Regions from separate parts of the Streptomyces sp. NPDC051286 genome, predicted to be linked through region 3. Evidence: riboswitches for the same ligand, from Rfam matches in the RefSeq annotation. Region 3 holds a riboswitch; each other region holds the start of a gene.

Region 1 (3,265 bases), on a different contig from region 3:
CGGGCAGGGCGTTGCTGCGGGTCGCCGCGGGCGCCCGCAGTGCATGGCTGAGCCGGGCCGCGCCGGGGGAGGCGGTCATCCGCGCCGGCGGCGGGCCTGCAGGACGGCGGCGATGCCGAGCAGCAGGACGGCACCGAGCCCGACGAGCACCCCGGTGGACGGACCGCTGCGCCCGTTCCCGGGGTGGGTGGACGAGGGAGGAGCGGACGCCGTGCGCGCGCTTCCGGAGACCTGCTCGCCGCAGCCCGAGGCGGGGTAGCCGGAGATCGCGCAGAGCAGGGCGTTGCTGTTGTAGCGCAGCGGCTTGGCCACCGAGGCGAGCGCCTCGGCGGTGCTCGCCCCGGGGGCGACCTGCGCGCAGGCGGTGCGCAGCGCGGGCGGCGTCTCCCCGGCCGGGGCGTCCGCCGGCGTGCCGGGGTCGATGACGAGCGCGACGCGCTTGGTGCCGTCCTTGGCGGGGGTGTCCGCGCAGACCGTCGCGAAGTCGGGGGTGCGGCGCGGCTTTGCCGAGTCCTGGGAGTCCTCGCTCACGGAGAACCGGAAGCCCTGCACCGCCCCGTCGTCGGGCCGGACGAGCGAGGGGCCCTGGGTGGCATAGGCCCAGCCGGACCCCTTGCCCTCCCAGAACGACCAGTAACGGTAGCCGGCCGCATGGGCGGTGCCCGCGCCGAACACGGTCAGAGCGGCGCCGAGCACCAGCAGCAGTGCGACGGCCATCCGTCCGCCGAACGCATTCCCCGTACGATTCCCCGCTCGGTTCACGGCTGCTGGGGCTTCCGGCGGCTGCTGATCAGGAAGCCGACGCCCGCACCGGCGGCGAGGCCGATACCGACCAGCCACCACACCCCGAGACCGGCGTCGTCGCTGCTGCCGTCCTCGGCCGAGAAGTTGTCCGGGGTCGCACTGGGCGTGATGACGGCAGCGGGCGCGGGACCGCTCGCGTTCAGCCCCCGGACCAGGTCGACGCCGCCGAAGTCGTGGGCGTCGGCGCCGGTCGCGTGCGCGGCCAGGACCAGCTGGGCGTAGGCGGCGGGGCCGCTCTCCTCGGCCCAGCTCCTGGAGTTCTTCTGCAGCCAGCCGACCGCACCGGCCGCCTTGTCCTTGTGGCCCGCGGAGGCCAAGGCGACGACGGCGTCCGCGGTGTTGCCGAAGTCGGGCTGCGGGGTGGTGTCGTCGGCACCCGGCATCGGCGGCAGGTCCAGGTGGTTGCCGTTCTTCGCGAGGGCGCCCGCGAGGTAGAAGGCGCCGTTCTGGGCGGCCTGCTCGGGCTTGACGACGTCGCCCTTCCGGCAGGCCGGCGGCTTGCCCTCGACCGCGGCGTTGTTCCCGGTGTCCAGCCCCTTGCCCATCGAGCCGAGCACGGCGGCCGCGGTGGCGTCCGCGTTCGCGGCGAGCTTCCCGGCCTTGTCGGGCTGGTACGCGAACGCGCCGCCGTCCGGGCCGCCGCACGGGATCGCGAGTGTGAGCAGCGCGTCGTACGGGGTTTTGCCGTCCGGATTCGTCATGTCGCCGATCCGCTGGCCCTGCCGGGCCAGCGCGCCGATCACGATCGCGGTGGAGTTGGCGTCGCTGGGGGAGCCCGGGTTGTAGCCCCAGCCACCGTCCTTGTTCTGGACGGACTTCAGCCAGCCGACGCCGTTGTTGACGATGTCGCCGTGCCCGCCGACCGCCGCCAGCGCCTGCACCGCGGCGGCGGTCGCATTGGTGTCCAGCATGGTCTTGGTGTCGCACGGCTTGGAGACATCGGCGCGGTACGAGGCGTAGGCGCCGTTCGCGCACTGCTGGGCGATCAGCCAGTCCACCGACTTCGTCGCGGGCACGACCCCCTCGACGTGCTGGGCGAGGAAGGCCAGCGACTGCCGCCAGACCCCGTCGTACGTCGGGTCCTTGGTGCCGTACAGCCCGGAGGGCAGCGCGACGGACGGGGTGGGGGAGGGGGACGGCGCCGCGACCGCGGCCGGGGCAGCGGCCGCACAGAGCACGGTGGCGGTGGCGGCGAGCGCTGCTGCGCTGCGGCGTACGGTCATGGCGGGCTGAGCCTCTCCTGTGGGGAACCGGGCACAGGCACACTCAGGCACCAGGCTCCGGCCCCGTATTCCTCGACGGTGCCGGTCACCGGGGTTCCGGTGACGCGAGCCGGTCACGACCGCGGACAGGGCAGCCCGACTCGCCGCTGTGTCGGCGGCTCACGGTTGCGTGGTCAGTGCCGGATTTGCACCGGCTTCCCCCTGAACGGGCGTGATGACGACTCGCACACTCTACCGGGAGGTAGCCCGCTCGCCCCGGGCGGAGGGCTGCCTCACACCGCGACGTACGTCACCGGCCCGCTGCCCGGCACCGCCTCCGCGCGCCCCAGCTTGACCAGCCGCCGCACATGAGCCTCCGCCTCGGAGACGGCGATGTTCCGCGAGCCGTACGGGATCTGTTCCCAAGGCCGGTTCCACTCCATCCGCTCGGCCAGCTGCCATGGCGTCAACGGGGTGGCGAGCAGGGTGAGCAGTCCGGTCAGCCGCTCCTCGTGATGGCCGAGGAGTTCTCGTACGCGCCCCGCCGCGTCCGTGAACGCGTACTGGTGGGCGGGCAGCACCTCGGCGACCCCGAGCCGGCCGATGCGCTCCAGCGAGTCCAGGTAGTCGCCCAGGGGGTCGGTGACCGTCGTGTCGTCCGGGTCCTCGTACAGCCCGATGTGGGGGCTGATCCCGGGCAGCAGATGGTCGCCGGAGAAGAGGCGGCCGCGGCCGGGCAGATCGGCCGGATGGTCCTCCTCCAGGTGCAGGCAGACATGGCCGGGGGTGTGGCCCGGCGTCCAGATCGCCCGGAGCCGCCGGCCCGCGAGGCCGAGCAGTTCGCCGGGGACGATCTCGCGGTCCGGGAGGGCGGCGCGCAGTCCGGGGAGCGTGCGCATCCGGCCGCCCGTGCGGGGGGCGTGCAGTGGGGCGAGATGCTCCTCCGGTGCGCCGGCCGCGGCGAGCTTCGCCGCGAGGTACGTCAGCCAGGTGCCCGGTTCGGATTCACGGGTGCGGCGCACGATCGCGGTGTCCGCGGCGTGCATCGCGATCCACGCCCCCGAGGCCTCGCGGACCTGTCCGGAGAGTCCGTGGTGGTCGGGATGGTGGTGGGTGATGACCACGCCGTGGATTCCGGTGATGTCCACACCGACGGCGGCGACTCCGGCGACCAGGGTGTCCCAGGCGTCGGGGTCGTCCCAGCCGGTGTCGACGAGGACCGGCCCGCGGTCGGTGTCGAGGACATGCACCAGGGTGTG
Region 2 (3,265 bases), on a different contig from region 3:
CGAGGGTCTTCTCACGGTCGAACCGGATCCGCACCGGCAGCAGTCCGAGCCCGTCGACCCGCCCCGCCCGCGACTCCACCTCGTCCTCGATCTGCTCCGCGAGCACCTGGAACCCGCCACAGATGCCGAGCACCGGACGCCCCTGCGCCGCCCGTCGCAGCAACGCGTCGGCCAGCCCCCATTCCCGCAGCCAGGCCAGCGCCTTCACCGTCCCGCGCGTGCCCGGCACGATCACCAGATCCGCGTCGGCCAGCTCCTCCGCCCGGTCCACGAACCGCACCACGACACCCGGCTCGGCGGCCAGCGCGTCCACATCGGTGAAGTTGGACATCAGCGGCACGGCGCACACCGCGACCCGCAGCACGTCCTCGCCGTGCGGCGGAGCGACGACCGACTCGCGTACGGCCCCGCGGAGCGAGACCCGTAGCCCGTCCTCCTCGTCGATGCCCAGGCCGTGGGCGAACGGCAGCACTCCGTACGTCCGCCGCCCGGTCAGCCCGTGCAGCATGTCGAGACCCGGCTCCAGGAGCGACACGTCGCCGCGGAACTTGTTGACCAGATAGCCGGCGATCAGAGCCTGATCCTCGGCGCTGAGCAGCGCCGTCGTGCCGAAGAACGAGGCGAAGACGCCACCGCGGTCGATGTCACCGACGACGACGACGGGGAACCCCGCAGCCCGCGCGATCCCCATGTTCACGATGTCGGTGCGCCGCAGATTGATCTCGGCCGGGCTGCCCGCCCCCTCGCAGATCACGGCGTCATAGGTGCCCCGAAGCTGCTCCAGACAGTCCACGACCGTGCCGAACAGCGATTCCTGTCGCCCCCCGTGGTAACCGCGTGCGCTCATCTCGCCCACCGGCCTGCCCATCAGGACGACCTGACTGGACCGGTCGCCGCCGGGCTTGAGCAGCACCGGGTTCATCAGCGCGGTCGGTTCCACCCGGGCGGCCTGCGCCTGCATCGCCTGCGCGCGTCCGATCTCCGCGCCCTCGCGGGTGACGAACGAGTTCAGCGACATGTTCTGCGCCTTGAACGGCGCGACCTTCACACCCTGGCGCACCAGCCACCGGCAGATGCCTGCCGTGACGACGCTCTTGCCCGCGTCCGACGTGGTTCCGGCGACCAGCAGCCCGCCGCTCATTTCCCGCTCCGTCCCGCGGCCGCACGCCGCCCCGAGGGCGACCAGCGTCCCGCGATCAGCCGGCCCGCCGCGCACACGCCGAGGGCCAGTACCCCCACGCGGCGCGACAGCCGCACCGCGCGCTCGATGTCCCCGGTCTGCACCGCACGGCCGGTCGCGCCGTTCAGTACCGGCCGGTGCTCGACACGCCCGCCGTACGCGAGGGTCCCGCCGAGCCGTACGCCGAGTGCCCCCGCGAACGAGGCCTCCACCGGACCCGCGTTGGGGCTCGGATGCCTGCCCGCGTCCGCCCGCCAGGCCCGCAGCGCTCGACGTGGCTGCCCCCCGGCAACCACGGCGAGCGCTGCGGTGAGCCTGGCGCCGGGCCAGCCCGCGACGTCGTCCAGGCGGGCCGAGGCCCAGCCGTAGCGCACATGGCGGGGCGACTTGTGCCCGACCATCGCGTCGAGGGTGTTGACGGCGCGGAAGGCGACGAGTCCGGGCACGCCACCCAGCGCGCCCCACACGAGGGCACCCACCACCGCGTCCGAGGTGTTCTCGGCCACGGACTCCACCACGGCGCGCGCGATCTGCGGCCCGTCGAGGGAGTGCGGGTCGCGCCCGCACAGATGGGGGAGGCGCTCCCGGGCCAGCTCGATGTCACCGGCGGCGAGCGCGCCGCCGATGGCGCGCGCCTCGCGACCCAGCGAGGTGCCGCCGACGACGGACCAGGTGGCGGCCGCGGTCAGCGCGACGGAGGCGGCGGGATGACGGCGTACGGCACGGGCGGCGAGCGCGGCTCCACCCGCAGCGCCTCCGGCGCAGACCAGGGTGTGCAGGGCGCCCCACCCGCGGTGGTCGCGCCACAGACGCCGTTCGAGGCCCGCCGCGGCCCGCCCGAAGGCGGCGACCGGATGCCCCCGGCGGGGATCACCGAGCAGCAGATCGCCGATCAGGCCGGCGGCGGCGCCGTACGCGAAGATGCGGTCGGCTCGCACGGCTCAGCCGGCCGCGCTGCCTCGAAGGACCTCGGTACAGCCGGCTCCTGGTGAGAGCGGCACAGAAACGGCGGACGCACGGCAGCCGGGCATGGCGATATGTCCTCACTCAGGGTCCGCGCCCTGGTTCGACGTGACCGGCGGCGAGAGTCTCCTGGCTCCCGGATCCGCAGTTCCCCCGGCCTTCCAGCCCGCATGCGCGGGCCGTGACTTCCGGTGTGGGGGACTGCTCCCCGGTGACAGTGGCGGGACCGCGCCGGATTCACACCGGCTTCCTCTGCTGTCGCCGTAAATGGCTCCGGCAGTCCACCACGCTCCGCGAACGCCCGTCAACCTGGCGTTGACCTGCGGTGGTGCAGTGTGCGCAGACGCACATCGGGCAGGACACACGTGAGGTGTGTCCGGCCCGATGGCGGAGTGCGGAAAGGGGCTCAGGCGACGATCAGATAGATCCCGTACGCGACCGAGGCCGCACAGAGCCCGAAGCAGAGGTACGCGCCCGCGCGGGCGAGCACCAGGGAGCCTCCGGTGGAGCCGCCCTGCGCGGCCGGTTCCGGCTGCTTGGAGAGGCCGACGATGCCCAGGGTGAAGAGGCCCACCAGCGCGACGGTGACGACGAGCGAGACGCCGAAGACGGTGCCGAGAGCTGCCCAGTCGATGTTCATGGTGATCTGTCCTTACACCGTGGCGGGCCGCGCCGGATCGGCGGCGACGGTTCCGGGCTGGGCCGGGATGGTGGTCTTGAGGTCCGTGGTCGTGTCCACTGCCGTGGCGACCGCGGCCGCTCCGGCGGGCGGCGGCGGGGTGACGGCCGCGATGGCGGTGGTGATGACACCCGCCGGTTCGGCGACCTCACCGGTGGGCGCGACATCGCCGTGCCCGACCGGCTTGCGCCGGGACAGCAGCCAGATCGCTCCGGAGCCCGCGACGAGCAGGACGGCGACGGCGACGACACCCCAGGTGCCCTGCTTGGTGAGGAACTCCGCGCCCGCGCCGACCAGACCCGCGGCCGGCAGGGTCAGACCCCAGGCGGCGAACATCCGGGTCGCGGTGGACCACCGGACCACGCCGCCCTGGCGGCCCAGACCCGCACCCATCACGGCGCCGGAGCAGGACTGGGTGGTGGAGAGGGAGAAGCCGAGGTGCG
Region 3 (3,265 bases):
GGGAGATCTTCTGACACCTCGACTCGTACTCCACCCGCTGAGTCCCGCAGAGGCGGAGAACATAGTGGCCCGCCGTCCGGGGCCGGGTGCCCTATGGGCACCGGAGTACCCCACCGACGGCGACGCTGCCGGGGCCAGGCATTTCTTGGAACACTGCGCCGACACCGGCAACCCCCAGCCGTTCGGCGCCTACGAGATCCGCCTCCGCCAGGACGGACACGCCATAGGCGGAGTGGGCTTTCACGGCGCTCCGAACGCGGAGGGGCAGGTGACGATCGGCTACGGCCTGATCCCTGCGGCACGCGGCAAGGGGTACGCCTCCGAGGCGCTGCGGGCACTGCTGGAGTTCGCCCGCGACGAGGGCATCGCCGCCGTGAACGGTGACGCCGACCTCGACAACATCGCGTCCCAGCGCGTCATGGTGGCGGCAGGCATGCGCTTCGTCAGGGCGGACGACCGGGTGAAGTACTTCCTGATCGACTGGTCGGAGGCATCGGAAACAGCGGATGCGACGGGCATGGCTGAAGCAACCGACGCGACGGACGCCGCATAGACGGCAGAACCCGCCGGGATGCCCCGGCGGGTTCTGCCGTCATACGGCCGACGAGTCGGCCTGCGCCTCAGCTCGCAGCGGCGGCAGCGTGGGACGTGGTACCGCCCCCGGCCGTCACTGCGCCGGCCTTGGGCACCAGCAGCCGCTCGGTCAGATAACCGAAGACCAGACCGAAAGTAGTCCACAGCGTGGCCTGAACGGCGAGGGTGGCGAGGCGGAACTCCCACAGCAGACTGGCCGGGAAGTCCTTGCCGACCTCGTTGAACGAGGGCAGGAAGGCGTAGGCCAGCCCGATGACGAACACATAGGCGGCGGACGCGGCAATGGACGCGTTCCAGTTGCCCAGGCGGGAAGCCAGCCGCTTGCCGAAGATGACGGCAGCGACAGCGAGCAGCACGCTGAGGGCGACCATCAGGAAGAACAGGGTGGTGCGTTGGCCGATCGTGTCGGGGTTTCCGACAGCCGGCGGATTGGCCGGGTATTTGAGGAACGGCACGACATACACGGTCAGCAGGGCGCCGAACGCGATCAATGCGGCCGTGGCCCTCGGGCCGAACCTGCCGATGCGGCCGAGGGCGTAGCAGAAGACCAGAGCGGCGATGCCGCCGATCGCCACGCCGAAGACCAGGACACCGGTGGCGAGACCCGCGGTGGACTGCATGGTGCGGCTGACGAGTTCCTCGCCGCCGTGCTCGTGGCTGTGAGACTCTTCGAGCGCGATCGCCGCGTCCACCCGGGATTCACCGAGGAAGTAGGCGACGGCAAGAGCGAGCGCGCCGGCGGCAAGTCCGGCCAGCATGCCGCGAACGAGCAGCGCTCTGACAGATATGGAGTTCATGAGCGGTTCCCCTGAGGTGCGCAGCGTGTCAGTGGCAGGGGAAACCGAGCAGGTGGCGACCGTCGTGAACCCACTCGTGGACACCTTCGCCGGAGACGACAGCGGTGGCACCCTGCTCGGCGCCGACGAAGTACAGCAGGACGAGCATGAGGATGCCGAAGAAGACCGCCCACGGGGCAATGGCCTTCAGCGAGATGGGGGTGATGGCGGGTGTGGCGACGGTTGCGGGGGCAGCAGTCTGTGCCATGGCAGTACCTCCTGAGGGAACACGCGTCCCGATCGTGGTGCCTGAGACGACAGTGCCGGGTCTGACTTCCCGCAGGGGTGCGGGTTCACAGTGGCGCGACCGTGCCGGATTCTCACCGGACTTCCGTCACACCGTCGTCATGTTCGTCGCGACCATACCGCCTGCAGGCATGCGCCGCCATGGCGCCATCTGCGGGGCCGGCAGGCCCGGACGCCATGGTGTGCTTACCCGAAAGGCCACAGTTCAGGGAGTTGACACCGGTGTTGACGGTACAAGTGATGTTGATCTCACCGGCGCTCAATGCGGCGCTGCGTGAAGCCCGTTTCGACGGTGACGCCCCGCTCGACGCGTCCGGTGTCCGGCGGGCGCGTGCGGCCGCTGCCACAGTGCCTGCCGCCGATCGCCGCGTGTGCGGAGCGGACGAGCGGTGCGCCGGTACCGCCGAGGCGTTGGGGCTGCGGTCCAAGCCCGAACCGACCCTCCGAGGCTGGGACTTGGGGCGCTGGAGCGGGCAGCGGCTGGCGGAAGTGAGCGAGGCCGAGCCGGAGGCGGTGTCTGCCTGGCTGTCCGACCCTTCGGCGGCACCGCACGGCGGCGAGTCGCTGCTGGACCTGTGTGCGCGGGCGGGCGGCTGGCTGGACTCGTTGCATCGGGACGGCGCCGGGGACGGCCGCGTGATCGCCGTGGTCGAACCCGCGGTGGTGCGCGCCGCGATCGTGCATGCGCTGGGTCTTCCGCCGCAGGCGTTCTGGCGGTTGGACGTCGCCCCGTTGACACTGACGGAGCTCAGTGGCCGGTCCGGCCGCTGGAACCTGCGCTGTGGGCGGTCACTGAGCACCGGAACCGACGCCCCGTAACCCGGCGTCGGCGTCCACCGCCGGACCGGCCCGCCCCGCCGGTGACGTCAGGCCACGGCATCCCCGACGACCGGTCCGGCTGTCCGGGTTCGTCGACGGAGCGACCGAAGCGGTCGTGGAGGCGGAGCCCAGGTAGGTGTACGCCCCCCGAGGTTCGCCACCTGCGGCAGGAAGACCACGATCAGAGTGTGGCGCAGCAGCCGTTCCGCTGGACGGAGAACACCGCACCGAACCGCAACGGCCCTGCCAACGGTGCATCGTTGGGCCGGCCTTTCGTCTGCGGTGACCAGCGCAGCGGACAGACGGTGGGCGGGCGAGCGATTTCCGTGACGAACCGCGGAATCCCACCCTTCCCCTCCGCGGTGGAGCCGCCCGTGGGTCCGCCCACATGCCCCTACCGCCCGAGCAATGTTGACAAATGGTACGTAAACTGGCCAAGGCGTTCGAATCCACCTTCTCTTCGGAAGGGCGACCGACCATGACCGATCAAACGCAGGTGAACCGGCCCGAGACCACCCGCCCGCAACCCGAGGTCACGCACGGAGCAGGACCGCACGGCGGAAACCGCAGAACGGAACCCGGGTCGCGGGGCCGAACCACGATCGCCGACGGCGTGGTGGCGAAGATCGCCGGGCTGGCAGCCCGGGGCGTGCCTGGGGTTCAGGGCATGGGAGGGGGATTCGCCCGCGGTATGGGGGCCGTGCGGGAGCGGGTGCCCGGAGCGGGAGGTCAGTCCGTCACCAGCGGTGTCAAGGTCGAGGTCGGCGAGG

The links. Region 3 has a riboswitch for cobalamin ahead of ACIBB8_RS20180 (CbtB-domain containing protein). Riboswitches for the same ligand answer to the same signal wherever they lie in the genome.
Region 1: linked by a shared signal. The riboswitch ahead of ACIBB8_RS00970 (prenyltransferase/squalene oxidase repeat-containing protein) and the one ahead of ACIBB8_RS20180 (CbtB-domain containing protein) in region 3 are both predicted to bind cobalamin.
Region 2: linked by a shared signal. The riboswitch ahead of ACIBB8_RS30360 (cobalamin biosynthesis protein) and the one ahead of ACIBB8_RS20180 (CbtB-domain containing protein) in region 3 are both predicted to bind cobalamin.

What each region holds. Positions count from the first base shown of each region.
Region 1 covers NZ_JBITER010000001.1:212,970-216,234, forward strand. Annotated here, with positions in the region: gene ACIBB8_RS00960 (energy-coupling factor transporter transmembrane protein EcfT) at 1-79, opposite strand, end outside; gene ACIBB8_RS00965 (SCO2322 family protein) at 76-717, opposite strand; gene ACIBB8_RS00970 (prenyltransferase/squalene oxidase repeat-containing protein) at 759-2,027, opposite strand; cobalamin riboswitch at 2,134-2,268, opposite strand; gene ACIBB8_RS00975 (MBL fold metallo-hydrolase) at 2,300-3,265, opposite strand, start outside.
Region 2 covers NZ_JBITER010000043.1:34,315-37,579, reverse strand. Annotated here, with positions in the region: partial or broken gene ACIBB8_RS30365 (cobyric acid synthase) at 1-1,141, opposite strand, end outside; gene ACIBB8_RS30360 (cobalamin biosynthesis protein) at 1,138-2,118, opposite strand; cobalamin riboswitch at 2,266-2,397, opposite strand; gene ACIBB8_RS30355 (hypothetical protein) at 2,550-2,783, opposite strand; gene ACIBB8_RS30350 (anion permease) at 2,796-3,265, opposite strand, start outside.
Region 3 covers NZ_JBITER010000018.1:159,562-162,826, forward strand. Annotated here, with positions in the region: gene ACIBB8_RS20170 (GNAT family N-acetyltransferase) at 1-553, shown strand, start outside; gene ACIBB8_RS20175 (CbtA family protein) at 621-1,391, opposite strand; gene ACIBB8_RS20180 (CbtB-domain containing protein) at 1,420-1,638, opposite strand; adenosylcobalamin (AdoCbl) riboswitch at 1,642-1,790, opposite strand; gene ACIBB8_RS20185 (histidine phosphatase family protein) at 1,917-2,495, shown strand; gene ACIBB8_RS20190 (Asp23/Gls24 family envelope stress response protein) at 2,974-3,265, shown strand, end outside.